DNA from 2 places in the Peribacillus sp. QJM3NY_7 genome. Region 1 is predicted to be linked to the other one. Evidence: riboswitches for the same ligand, from Rfam matches in the RefSeq annotation. Region 1 holds a riboswitch; the other holds the start of a gene.
What was found. Region 1 has a riboswitch for S-adenosylmethionine ahead of AC0VX1_RS21270 (methionine ABC transporter ATP-binding protein). Riboswitches for the same ligand answer to the same signal wherever they lie in the genome.
Positions count from the first base shown of each region.

Region 2: another riboswitch for S-adenosylmethionine. It lies ahead of AC0VX1_RS06960 (Fur-regulated basic protein FbpA); the one in region 1 lies ahead of AC0VX1_RS21270 (methionine ABC transporter ATP-binding protein).

Region 1 covers NZ_CM149663.1:4,429,392-4,435,061, forward strand. Annotated here, with positions in the region: gene AC0VX1_RS21255 (M20 family metallopeptidase) at 1-1,110, opposite strand, end outside; gene AC0VX1_RS21260 (MetQ/NlpA family ABC transporter substrate-binding protein) at 1,144-2,016, opposite strand; gene AC0VX1_RS21265 (methionine ABC transporter permease) at 2,038-2,688, opposite strand; gene AC0VX1_RS21270 (methionine ABC transporter ATP-binding protein) at 2,710-3,726, opposite strand; SAM riboswitch class I at 4,068-4,179, opposite strand; gene AC0VX1_RS21275 (GNAT family N-acetyltransferase) at 4,321-4,788, opposite strand; gene AC0VX1_RS21280 (nuclear transport factor 2 family protein) at 4,861-5,229, opposite strand; gene AC0VX1_RS21285 (hypothetical protein) at 5,342-5,515, opposite strand; gene AC0VX1_RS21290 (amidohydrolase family protein) at 5,618-5,670, opposite strand, start outside.
Region 2 covers NZ_CM149663.1:1,434,427-1,440,096, forward strand. Annotated here, with positions in the region: gene tenA (thiaminase II) at 1-620, opposite strand, end outside; TPP riboswitch at 711-815, opposite strand; SAM riboswitch class I at 973-1,077, shown strand; gene AC0VX1_RS06960 (Fur-regulated basic protein FbpA) at 1,248-1,436, shown strand; gene AC0VX1_RS06965 (Spo0E family sporulation regulatory protein-aspartic acid phosphatase) at 1,683-1,877, shown strand; gene AC0VX1_RS06970 (GNAT family N-acetyltransferase) at 1,946-2,452, opposite strand; gene AC0VX1_RS06975 (DUF459 domain-containing protein) at 2,671-3,372, shown strand; gene AC0VX1_RS06980 (ABC transporter ATP-binding protein) at 3,415-4,845, opposite strand; gene AC0VX1_RS06985 (ABC transporter transmembrane domain-containing protein) at 4,820-5,053, opposite strand; partial or broken gene AC0VX1_RS06990 (HD domain-containing protein) at 5,071-5,184, opposite strand; gene AC0VX1_RS06995 (DinB family protein) at 5,543-5,670, shown strand, end outside.

The DNA of each region.
Region 1 (5,670 bases):
TGCTCCAGTCAGGATGGCCTTGTCTCCAGCAGGAGATTTGGCACAGTCGCGGAATTCATTCGTATGGGCAATCAACTCATCATGTCCAATTTTTATATAAGGATGTGCTGTCGGCACTGCATGGCTTACATTACCTGCATCCGTCGAGCCAAAGCCACTCTCTTTTCGAGGAGCCACCGCTTCCCCTAATTGAGTCAGTTCTTCTTTTAGCAGTTCATCCAGAACTGGATTGATGACAAAATCGAGCACTTCATTTTGGAAACGTTCCACTTTAACCGTGCTTCCCGTGGCAAGTGCTGCACCTTCAGCAACTGCACGTATTTTATTGGATACTTCTTGGCAAAGTTTCCATGTTGTTGCTCTAATGTAAAACCTGGCGGAAGCATATTCAGGAATGATGTTAGGCGCTTCCCCGCCATTGGTGATGATTCCGTGAATTTTGACCTCGGCCGGGAGCTGCTGACGCAAAGCATTAATGCCATTGAACAGCTGAATCACCCCGTCAAGTGCATTCACGCCTTCTTCAGGTGCAGCTGCTGCATGTGCTGACTTCCCGTAAAAATGAAAATCAAGGGGGTCGACAGCCAAAAACGGACTTGTTACACCCGTTTTTCCTGCAGGATGGATAAGGATGGCCGCATCCACCCCATCAAATAGACCGTGCTTCACAAAGCTTCCTTTTGCACTTCCATTCGGCCCGCCCTCTTCAGCCGGTGTTCCGAAAACGATCACCTCTCCGCCCGTTTCCTCCAGTACTTGGGCCAGGGAAATGCCTGCCGCCACACTCGTTGTGCCGATGATATTATGGCCGCAAGCATGGCCTAAACCCGGCAATGCATCATACTCGGCTAAAAAGGCAATTGTAGGTCCTTGCTTTGAAGAGTTTTTTTTGGCGATGAACCCTGTTTCATGGCCGGCAATATTGCGGGTCACTTCAAATCCTTCATTTTGAAGTATTCCGGTTAATGTATCCGAAGCGAAGAACTCTTGATTCCCAATTTCAGGTTTGGCATGAATGGCTTGACTCGTTTCGATATATAATTCGGAATGAAGGTCGATATGATCTTCAATGATCTGCTTATGCTGCTTCAGCACTGATTCTTTCGCCATGTCTTAATCTCCCCTTTTTCTTGAATGCATCCATTACTTTTCATTAGCTGGTTTTGTCCAAGCGTCTTGATAATTCACTAATTCATCTACAGAAACATAGGCAGGAATGGTGTTTCCTTTAAACGTTTTTTCAATGAACGCTTCCACTTCTTTCGATTGATAAAGCTCCACTAATTTTTGCAGCTCAGGACGATCGGCATTTCCCTTTTTAACTGCAATGATATTAATATATGGTTTCGCCGTTTTACTTTCATGGAATAAAGAATCTTTTAATGTAAGGCCTGCTTCGACGGCAAAGTTATTATTGATGGCTGAAGCATCGGCATCATCCAATAGACGCGGTGTATTGCCGGCAGCAACAGGCTGGATTTTCAAGTTTTTCGGATTTTCCTTAATGATTTCCAATGATCCCGATCCATTGAATTCTTCTTTCAATGTAATCAATCCAGCTTCCTGAAGCAGGAGCAGTGCCCGGCCAAAATTTGTTGCTTCATTCGGAACGGCTACCGTAGCACCATCCGGAAGATCTTCGAGACGTTTATGTTTTTTCGAATAAAGGCCCATAGGTGCAATGACAGTCGACCCGATGGCCTCCAATTTCAGATTTTGATCTTGAACGAATTCATCGAAATAGGCGACGGTTTGGAATGAATTGGCATCAATTTCACCTTCGCTTAACGCAAGGTTCGGTTGGATATAATCATTGAAAGTGACCAGTTCGATATTAAGTCCTTCCTCTTTCGCCAAATCGACTATGTATTCCCATGTTCTCGTATCCCCGCTGCTGACACCGACTTTCACAGTTTTTACATCATCCGAACTTCCTGATGCACCCTCATCGTTCCCGCATGCTGCAGCCACGATGGCCAATGCCAATACCATAATCGTTAATAAGATTTTTTTCATTTTTCCTGCCTCCTGTTATTTTTATCTTCTTCTTATTTTTCTTGAAACAAAGTTCCCGGTGGATTGCAATAATTGAACGATGATCACGAGCGCCGCTACTGTGACGATCATCGTCATCGTATCGAACCTTTGGTAACCGTAAGCCAAGGCTAAATCCCCGACCCCGCCTGCACCGACGGCACCTGCCATCGCCGTAGATCCAACAAGCCCGATTGTCGCTGTTGTAAATGTCAGGATCAACGAACTAAGTCCCTCGGGAATCAAAAAGCGGTAAATGATTTGCCATGTTGTCGCCCCCATCGCCTGAGCTGCCTCGATGATCCCTTTGTCCACTTCCAACAACGAGTTTTCCACAAGCCGGGCAATATAAGGAGCCGCGTAAAAGATTAGCGGAACAATGGCCGCATTCGTTCCGATCGCACTGCCGACAATCATTCTTGTAAACGGAATGAGTGCTACAAGCAAGATGATGAAAGGAACGGACCGCAGGATATTGATGATCGGGTTCAATACATTAAAAATCCATTTATTCTCCAGGATGTGACCCTTTCTTGTAATGACAAGCAGGATACCGAGCGGAAGCCCGATCAATCCGGAAAATATCAATGAGATGGCTACCATATAAAGTGTGTCACCGAAAGCTGTCGACAGCTGTTCTGCCGTTATTTCCATACCCCAAAGCGTATTACCCATTTATACTTGCACCTCCTGGACGAGAATCCCCTCATCTTTAATATATTGATAAGCCTTGTCGACCTCATTTTTGCTCCCGGTCACTTCGATGATCAAATTCCCGAAAGGCGTTTCCTGGATTTCAGAAATATTGGCTGATAAGACACTTAAATGAACATCATATTTCTTCGAGATCGTTGAAAGTAAAGGAGTACCCGAAGTAGTTCCAATAAAATTAATTTTCCAAATAATCGGGATATGGGACCCTATGCTTTTTAAGAAACTTTGTGGAATTTCGTCATGTATGACCGTTCTCACGAAGTTTTTTGCAATATCCGTTTGCGGCTTGGCAAAAACTTCGAAAACCGAACCTTGTTCAACGACGCAGCCGCCCTCCATGACCGCTACCTTATTGCAAATTTCCCGAATGACAGACATCTCATGAGTGATTAGCAGGATGGTGATATTGTATTCTTTATTAATTTTTTTTAAGAGCTGCAGAACTGCACTCGTTGTTTGTGGATCCAATGCCGACGTTGCTTCATCACACAATAAGATCGATGGATTCGTAGCCAATGCCCTCGCAATGCCGATTCGCTGCTTTTGCCCGCCGGATAATTGTTCCGGATAACTCTTTGCTTTGCTCGATAAGCCAACGAACTCCAACAGCTCGCCTACACGTTTTTGAATTTCCTTAGCTGGAGTTCCCGATAATACCAGCGGCATGGCAATATTATCAAAAACAGTTTTTGAGTTTAGTAAGTTGAAATGCTGAAAGATCATCCCGATTTTTTTCTTTTCTGCCCGTAATTCCTTCGGGCTTAATTTGGTTAAATCCTTGCCACCAACAATCACCGAACCATCTGAAGGATGTTCAAGCAAATTGACCAACCTGATTAACGTACTCTTTCCGGCCCCGCTATAACCGACTACCCCGAATATATCCCCCTTTTCCACTGTCAAATCAATGCCCTTCAAAGCCTCGACAGTCTGTTTCTTTGTTTGATAAACCTTTTTGACATTTTGAAACTCAATCATCCAATCTCCCCCCACGCTGTTTATTTGTACGAATTCTTTATCCAGAGAGAAGAGCTTTGCAACGTTTCATAATGATAGAGTTAATTTTCGAAATTCACGAGTAAAACTGCAAAATTCACGAGTAAATGCACCAAACTCACGAGTAATTACGTGAAACTCACGAGTAACTGCGCCAAACTCACGATTATTGCGCGAAACTCACGAGTAATTGCACCCATTCTCCAAATAACCATATACATTTTGAATAAACAAAAGAGGCCTCTTCCGTCATCAGACAGAAGAGGCCTCTTTTAGACATAAAAAAGAGTAAACTCTTAAATTAATTATCTAAGAAAAGCTCCTTCTTATCTTTCAAACTTTCGTCCGTTGGAATTAGCACAGTATTTTTACAAAAGTAAAAACCCGCTGCCGAGGTATCATAGGGCCAAGTCCCTCCACATCTCTTGATAAGAATTAACGTTATATTTAATTATGTCCTTCACTATATATTCTAATTTCGCTAAAGTCAACCATATTTTTCATCGCGATAAATAGTTTCATAGTATAGTGAATCGATACTTTTTTATTATATCAATATATTTTATATTTCTACTTTTATAATGATTTGCTCATTCTCCATACAGGGTATTTTTCATTTTCTTCCCTTATCTTCACCATGCCTGAATTCGTATATAAAGAAATCGCCCTTTGATTATCCGGAGAAACCCTTAAGTGATATTCGGATACATTAAATTGCCTGAAAAAGTTTTCTGCGTAGCGGACCAATTCCTTGCCAAGGCCTTTACTGCGGTATTCGGGAATAAGATAAAATAGATTCACATAGCCAATTTCAGTTCCTTCGTACTCCCGAATTTGAAGTTCCATTTGTCCAATCGCTTCTTGGTCCTTTTCAATGATCACCTGTCCATCCGGAAATTTGCGGACCCTTTCTTCCATTCGTTGCAGATAGGCATGTTCATCTCCAAAACCCGCATCAGTTCCAAAACTTACAACAAAGGAATCTTTCCGAAATTTAATGATAGTATCTTTATCTTTGTCCGTATCAATGGTACGAAAGATCAACTTCATCACTCCTATCATTTTAGTGAAATAGTTTTCAAGCAGGGAAAACTTTCTTTTTCATAAATAAAAGTCTTAAAGGGGCCCTTTTGTTTTTGTGCCTTGATGAAAAAACATCTGCCATCTTCCATTCGCACATTTCCAGATTGAACTTCTTAAGGTATGTTCCAGCTTATCTTCATCAAAAATCCGGTATGTAATTAACACGGTATCATCAGACAATGGATGCATCTCAAATTGACTTAGGGTCATGTTCACAGCTCCGGCTCCCTCTTGCCCCATAAAATCGCTTTTTGACCATATGTTACCCGAACTGCCGAACTCAAAGAAATCATCTTTCAATAATGATGAAAGCTCTTCTGGAGATGTACGAACTTCAGATTTTAACAATTTCTCCTCCAGCTGATACAAATGCTCTTTTAATAATGAAGATTCCCTGTCCATTCATCTTGTCCTCCTATATCAACCATTTCCCTCGAAGCAACGAAATTGGAAAATCGCGAATAATTAATACGTAGATTTTCAGTAATTCATGAACCATGCGATTTAAATTTTTTTATCCAGCTGCTTGCAGATTAGCAGTTGGCTCATATTGCGGCCATCGGCATTTTCTCGTTTTTAACCGTTTTTGCCGTCCCCATTTTATTACTATTTTTAGCTGGCTGACTTCGTAACTGGACTCACAGCGGATTTCTAAGTAAACCATTGATTCCACAATACTAGCGGCCATTCCTTTTTTACCTCTAAATATTTACTCCCGCAACCCATAAAAAAAAGGAGCTGCTAATGGCAGCTCCTTTCTTCTGTGCATCCGGTCGTTTTCCCATCAGTGTTATCTTGATAGGGTGCCTTGCAGACGATTGGTTTCGGCGATTACTTTTTCTT
Region 2 (5,670 bases), 2.6 Mb from region 1:
AAGTGCTTTTCTAATCTAAGAAGTTCCTTTTCAGGCATGCCTTCCGTCAATTCTTCCAACAAAGCGATCAGCCACTTGTGTGCTTCCCCGAATTCAGGAGATGAATAGGACCTTATCCAATCTGCGTAGCGATTGTTTTCCAGTGCTGCTCCATTTTGTTCTTTTAATAGCAAACCGATTTCATAATAATCCCAAGCGCAGGGCAGGAGACAGGCGATCAAGTCTGCCAAAGTCCCATGCTGAGCTGCATTTAGCATGTAACCTGTATAGGCTAGAGTGGTTGGAGTAGGTTCTGTATTTTCCAATTCCTTGGAGCTGATCCCGAATTCGGAAGCATAATGCCGATGAATATCCATTTCCACTTGAAGGGTTTCATTTAAAATGCTCGCAAATTTTGCCATGGTTTCGATGTTATGGGCTTTGATGACACCTAAAGCAAAGAGCTTGGAATAATCCATGAGATAGACATAGTCCTGCTTCAGGTAATAGGCAAATTTCTTTTCAGGAAGTGTGCCGTTTCCAATTGCCTGGACAAAGGCATGTGAATGGTTCCTTTTCCAAATCTCTTTTGCCCGTGCATGCAGTCTATCACTGAATGTTTCTAATTTTGTATTCTCCATTGTTCATCCTCCTATAGAATGGCTCCCTTTGTTAAATAAAAACCCCGTTCCTGAATACGGAACGGGGTAGATGGATATAGTCTGTAAAATGGACGATATCATCCACTTCCCTCCGCCGGTATGAGCCGGTTCAGGTTCAAAGGGTCCGGAACTAATTCCATCTCAGTCTTAAAAAAGACTCCCCTAGTGGTGTGAATTGTATGTAATTACTGACATCATATCAGAAAGACAAGAAAATGCAACCCGTATTTGAAAGAGGAATCACTTTATGTCCAGGAAAAAAGGGAGAACCAGGTAATTGACTTTTGAAGATTATTAGGATAGAATCATTTCTACATCATTATATATTGAATTCTTATCCAGAGAGGTGGAGGGACTTGGCCCTAAGAAACCTCGGCAGCGGACCCGTTTAGGGAACTGTGCTAAATCCAACAAGCATATGCTTGGAAGATAAGAAGAGCCGAACGGACACTGTCAGCCTCTTCTTACATTAGAAGGGGCTTTTATTTTTGGGAAATAACGTTTAGTGACATACTAGAAAAGGTATATATAATTTGGTGAAATCAAACAAGTTGATAAAGTTTAGCTAACTAGAAGCAGGCACTAGGACGGAAAGGAGCCATTTACATGGCAGAATTATTTAAGAGGATTGAACAGAGGAAGGCAAAACTCATTGAAGAGCTATTGGCCAATGGAGTATACAAAACCTCTGATGAAAGGCACCTTTATGATGCCCCATTAAAAGTACTTGAAGATGAATATAAGATTGTTATAAATAGACCTAATAACGAGTCACCTTCTGAATGGATGACATAGTAATACAATATTTGGATTTTTGAATAAGGGATATGATGTAAGCATTCGCAGTCTACACTAGTGGATGCTTTTTTTGCGTTTATTAGAAAACGACACAAATTATACATAATTAAATAACAAAATAGGTGTTTTGTCACATTTGACCTATAAAATAACACATTTAATTTCTGGAAAATAGTTGATTTTAACTAGTGATTTCATTATGATAAAAGTGTAAAAATATTGAATAAATGGGAGGTGGCTATGATGCCTTGCCGTAAGGTAACTATAGAAAAAGTAGAAGAGAAGAGACAGGAAATGATAAAGTTGGGAGCGATTTACGGCTTAACAAGTCTGCAGACTGTACAAGCCAGCCAAGAATTGGATATGCTATTGAATGCGTTAGCAAGTAAAAGAGATTCTGAATATTTTTCCCTTCAAGAAGCATATAGGTATTTTTAAATTAGCAATTCAACCTGTATTAATCTAAAAAAGCTACTGCTCAAGGCAATAGCTCTAAAGAATTATATTTAAATATCGACACGTTTACCTAGAATGATCAAATCCCGCTCAATGCCATCCATCTCGGCAACTTGAGGTAAATGTGCCCATTCTTCAAACCCGAATTTAGAAAAAAGCTTAAGGCTTGGTGTATTATGGGCGAAAATGAAACCCAATAAAGTCTTAACACCTAATTTTGGACTCAATTCAATTGCCTTTCGAATCGAAATTTGTCCAATTCCTTTTCCCCGGAAATAATCATCAATGTAAATGCTGATTTCGGCAGTGGAATTATATGCCGGTCGGCCATAAAAGGATTGAAAGCTCATCCATCCAGCGGTTTTCCCTTCTATAGTAATGATATATAGCGGTCTACTTTCTGAATGATGTTCCTCAAACCATTTAACCCTCGATTGGACGGATACAGGTTCCGTATCTGCCGTGACCATCCTTGAAGCAATTGTCGAATTATATATTTCAACAATTCTGGGTAGATCAGATAGTTCTGCCTCTCTAAACTCTATGTGTTCTTCCATGATTTAAACTCCTAACTATCATTTATTCAATCTCCAGAATGTAGGGTAATCCCGTTTTTGGTTTTAGGGACGTTGAATGAAACCCAATCCATTGAAAGTTTTATATTATCATACACTCTTTATTCTTTATCTGACAATTCTTTTTTATGTTAGTACTGCAGATTTTTTGGGTATGAAAAAGATTAAATACTTCTAGTAAAAAACAAGAGGAGAACCAAATGAAAAAATTGGCAGGTATATTGATTATCGTACTGGTTATATGTTTTGCTGCATATGAATTTCAGGCCTCGGAGTCGGAAGATGTGCAAAGGGTCATGGCTTTTGGAGATTCATTAACCTATGGAAAAGGGGATAAGGACGGGGAAGGATATATAGATGGCCTTGAAGATGAATTGAATAATCCCCAATCGGAGCAAAAAGTGAGTTTTTGGAATTACGGTATTAAAGGCCAGGAAACGGATGGGGTGATGAAACAGCTAGATGATTACCGAATTAAAACGAAACTTGATGAAGCCGATACTTTCATTGTTTTTATTGGAACGAATGACTTGATCAATAGTAATGGCGGGAACTTGGAGAAAATAAGTGACCGAAAAATCAATGAGGGTAAACGGGAATATATCAACCATCTGAAAAAGATTACATCAACACTGATAGAGGCAAACGATAAAGCGGATATTCTGGTAATAGGACTATATAACCCAATTAAAGACAATCAAAAACTTGAAAAGCACATTCGCGATTATAACGAGTCAATAAAGGGATTAGCGGATAAAGATGAAAGGATTTTATTCATTCCTACAAATGATCTTTTTGAAGATGAAAAGAAAACAAAGTATTTCAGTGATAAGTTACATCCGAATGAAAAAGGGTATCAGCTCATTGCGAATCGGGTTTTGGAAAGTTATGATTTCAAATGAAACCAAACATGCACTGAAAGGCTTTCTGTGCATGTTTGCCTGCTAAGTTGCTAGGTATTTGATATCGCTTAGTTGAGGGAACTGTAAGTCATGGAGCTGCTTGTATCGGCCGTTGTTTAGCATTAACTGGTCATGTGTTCCTTTTTCAAGAACCTGCCCTTTTTCCAGAACGATGATTTGATCGGCATCATGAATGGTCGATAAACGATGTGCAATGACTATTGAAGTCCGTTTTTTCATTAAACGTGACAAGGCTTGCTGGATCAAATGTTCAGATTCTGTATCCAAGGCCGCCGCCGTTGCTTCATCAAGAATGATGATTTGCGGATTTTTCAAAAGTGCCCTGGCAATGGCAATGCGCTGTTTTTGTCCGCCTGAAAGCTTGACTCCGCGCTCTCCGATCTGAGAATCATAACCATCAGGAAAGGCACAGATAAAGTCATGCGCATTTGCCGCTTTGGCGGATTCGATGATTTCATAATCTGTAGCATTAAGTTTGCCATACACGATGTTATCACGGATGGAACCATTGAATAGAATGATATCCTGAGAAACAATTCCCATTTGTCCCCGTAATGACTTCAGTGACACATCTTTGATATTATGTCCATCCATTTTAATCGTTCCATTTTGCGGATCATAAAATCGGATCAGTAGGCTCGTGATGGTCGATTTTCCTGCGCCGGAGGAGCCGACCAGAGCGGTTACTTGACCAGCTTTCATGGTCAGGTTTAGATTGCCGAGAACTGGAACAGTCTCATCATAAGCAAAGTCAACACTTTTAAACTCAATTTTCTTTTTTATGGCATGGAGTTCAATGGCATTTCCCTTGTCACTTATTTCAGGTTTGGTTTCCAATATTTCAGTTATCCGCTCAAAGGCGGCGGCTGATTGCTGGACAATGCTGATTACCCGGCTAAAGTTGCGAACGGGACTCTGCAGTAACCTCAAATAGGCGAGAAAGGCCACGATTAATCCTATTGTGAATTCACCTTCCATTACTTGCCAAGCACCGAACACAATGACTGCTACAAGACCGATATTGTTCAATAAATCAATAATCGGCCCGAACATGGAACGCAGCCGAACGGACTTAAGGTTTGCAGTCATATTTTCCTGATTACGCTCCGCAAACCTCCTTGATTCGAATTCTTCATTTGTAAAAGATTGAATGAGCCGCATTCCTGAAATCGAATCCTGTAACTGGTTGCTGACATCTCCTGCGGAACTTTGTACAGACCTAAATGACATCCTGATGCGTTTCCCGAATACCCTTGTGATATAGAACATGAAAGGGAATGTAATAAGAAGGACAATGGTAAGCTTCCAGTTAATGAAAAGCATATATACCGCTACGGCAATGAAGGTCACCGTGTCAGTCAAGACTTGAAGCATGCTCGAAGAGATGAGCTGCTGCAGTAAATTGACATCATTGGTCAACGCGACATTAAGTACCAGTCCGGTTTTTATCAAAGAATTTCATATCCAGTGTTTGAATATGTTCATACATGCTATTGCGTATATCCATGATGGCCTTTTGACCGACCTTGGAAACGATATAGCTGTTAAAGTAGTTCAGTATAGCCAATAAGATTGCAGTACAAAGAATTCCTGCACCAATCCAGATCAACGAGTCATATCTTTTTTCGGGAATGATTTTATCAATCGTAAATTGTGTCAATTGGGGGATGGAGAACTCCATTTAATCGTGCTGATACCAAGACGATGGGCAAGCGGTGCAAAGATTTCCAACGTCTCATTCGATATCCTACTCTGCTTTTCCTGCGGCAGATGCTTCAATGTCCGCATATTATCTCAAGCAATGAAATGAAAAGCATGATACATAAAACCAAAGAGCAAAACTTCCATTTCGACGGGACCCGATTGAACATTTGTTTAAGCATCAACCATATGCTTCCTTTTGAGGGTATTGCATGTATTGCACTGCGCCCTTTGTGGCTGAATGGAATATGTCCTCCACTCATAACGATCACTCCTATTTTACTGTCCTAGATGATTTTTGCCTTTATGACTATCATAGAGCTTTTCTAAAAATAGACAACTTTAAATCGGTTCGTTTTGTCAAAAAAAGAATTATTATTTTACACTTTCCTATAGGACATGGAATAATTAAAGGAGATTAGCGAGGCTGATAAGAGGAGATGCTAAAATGAATGAAAATGAAAAAATCAGGGGAGAACTTTTAAATGCGGTCAACGGACTATCGGATGAACAGCTGAACGCCCAACCTGAAACAGGAAGATGGAGCATCATCCAGGTTTTGGATCATTTATATTT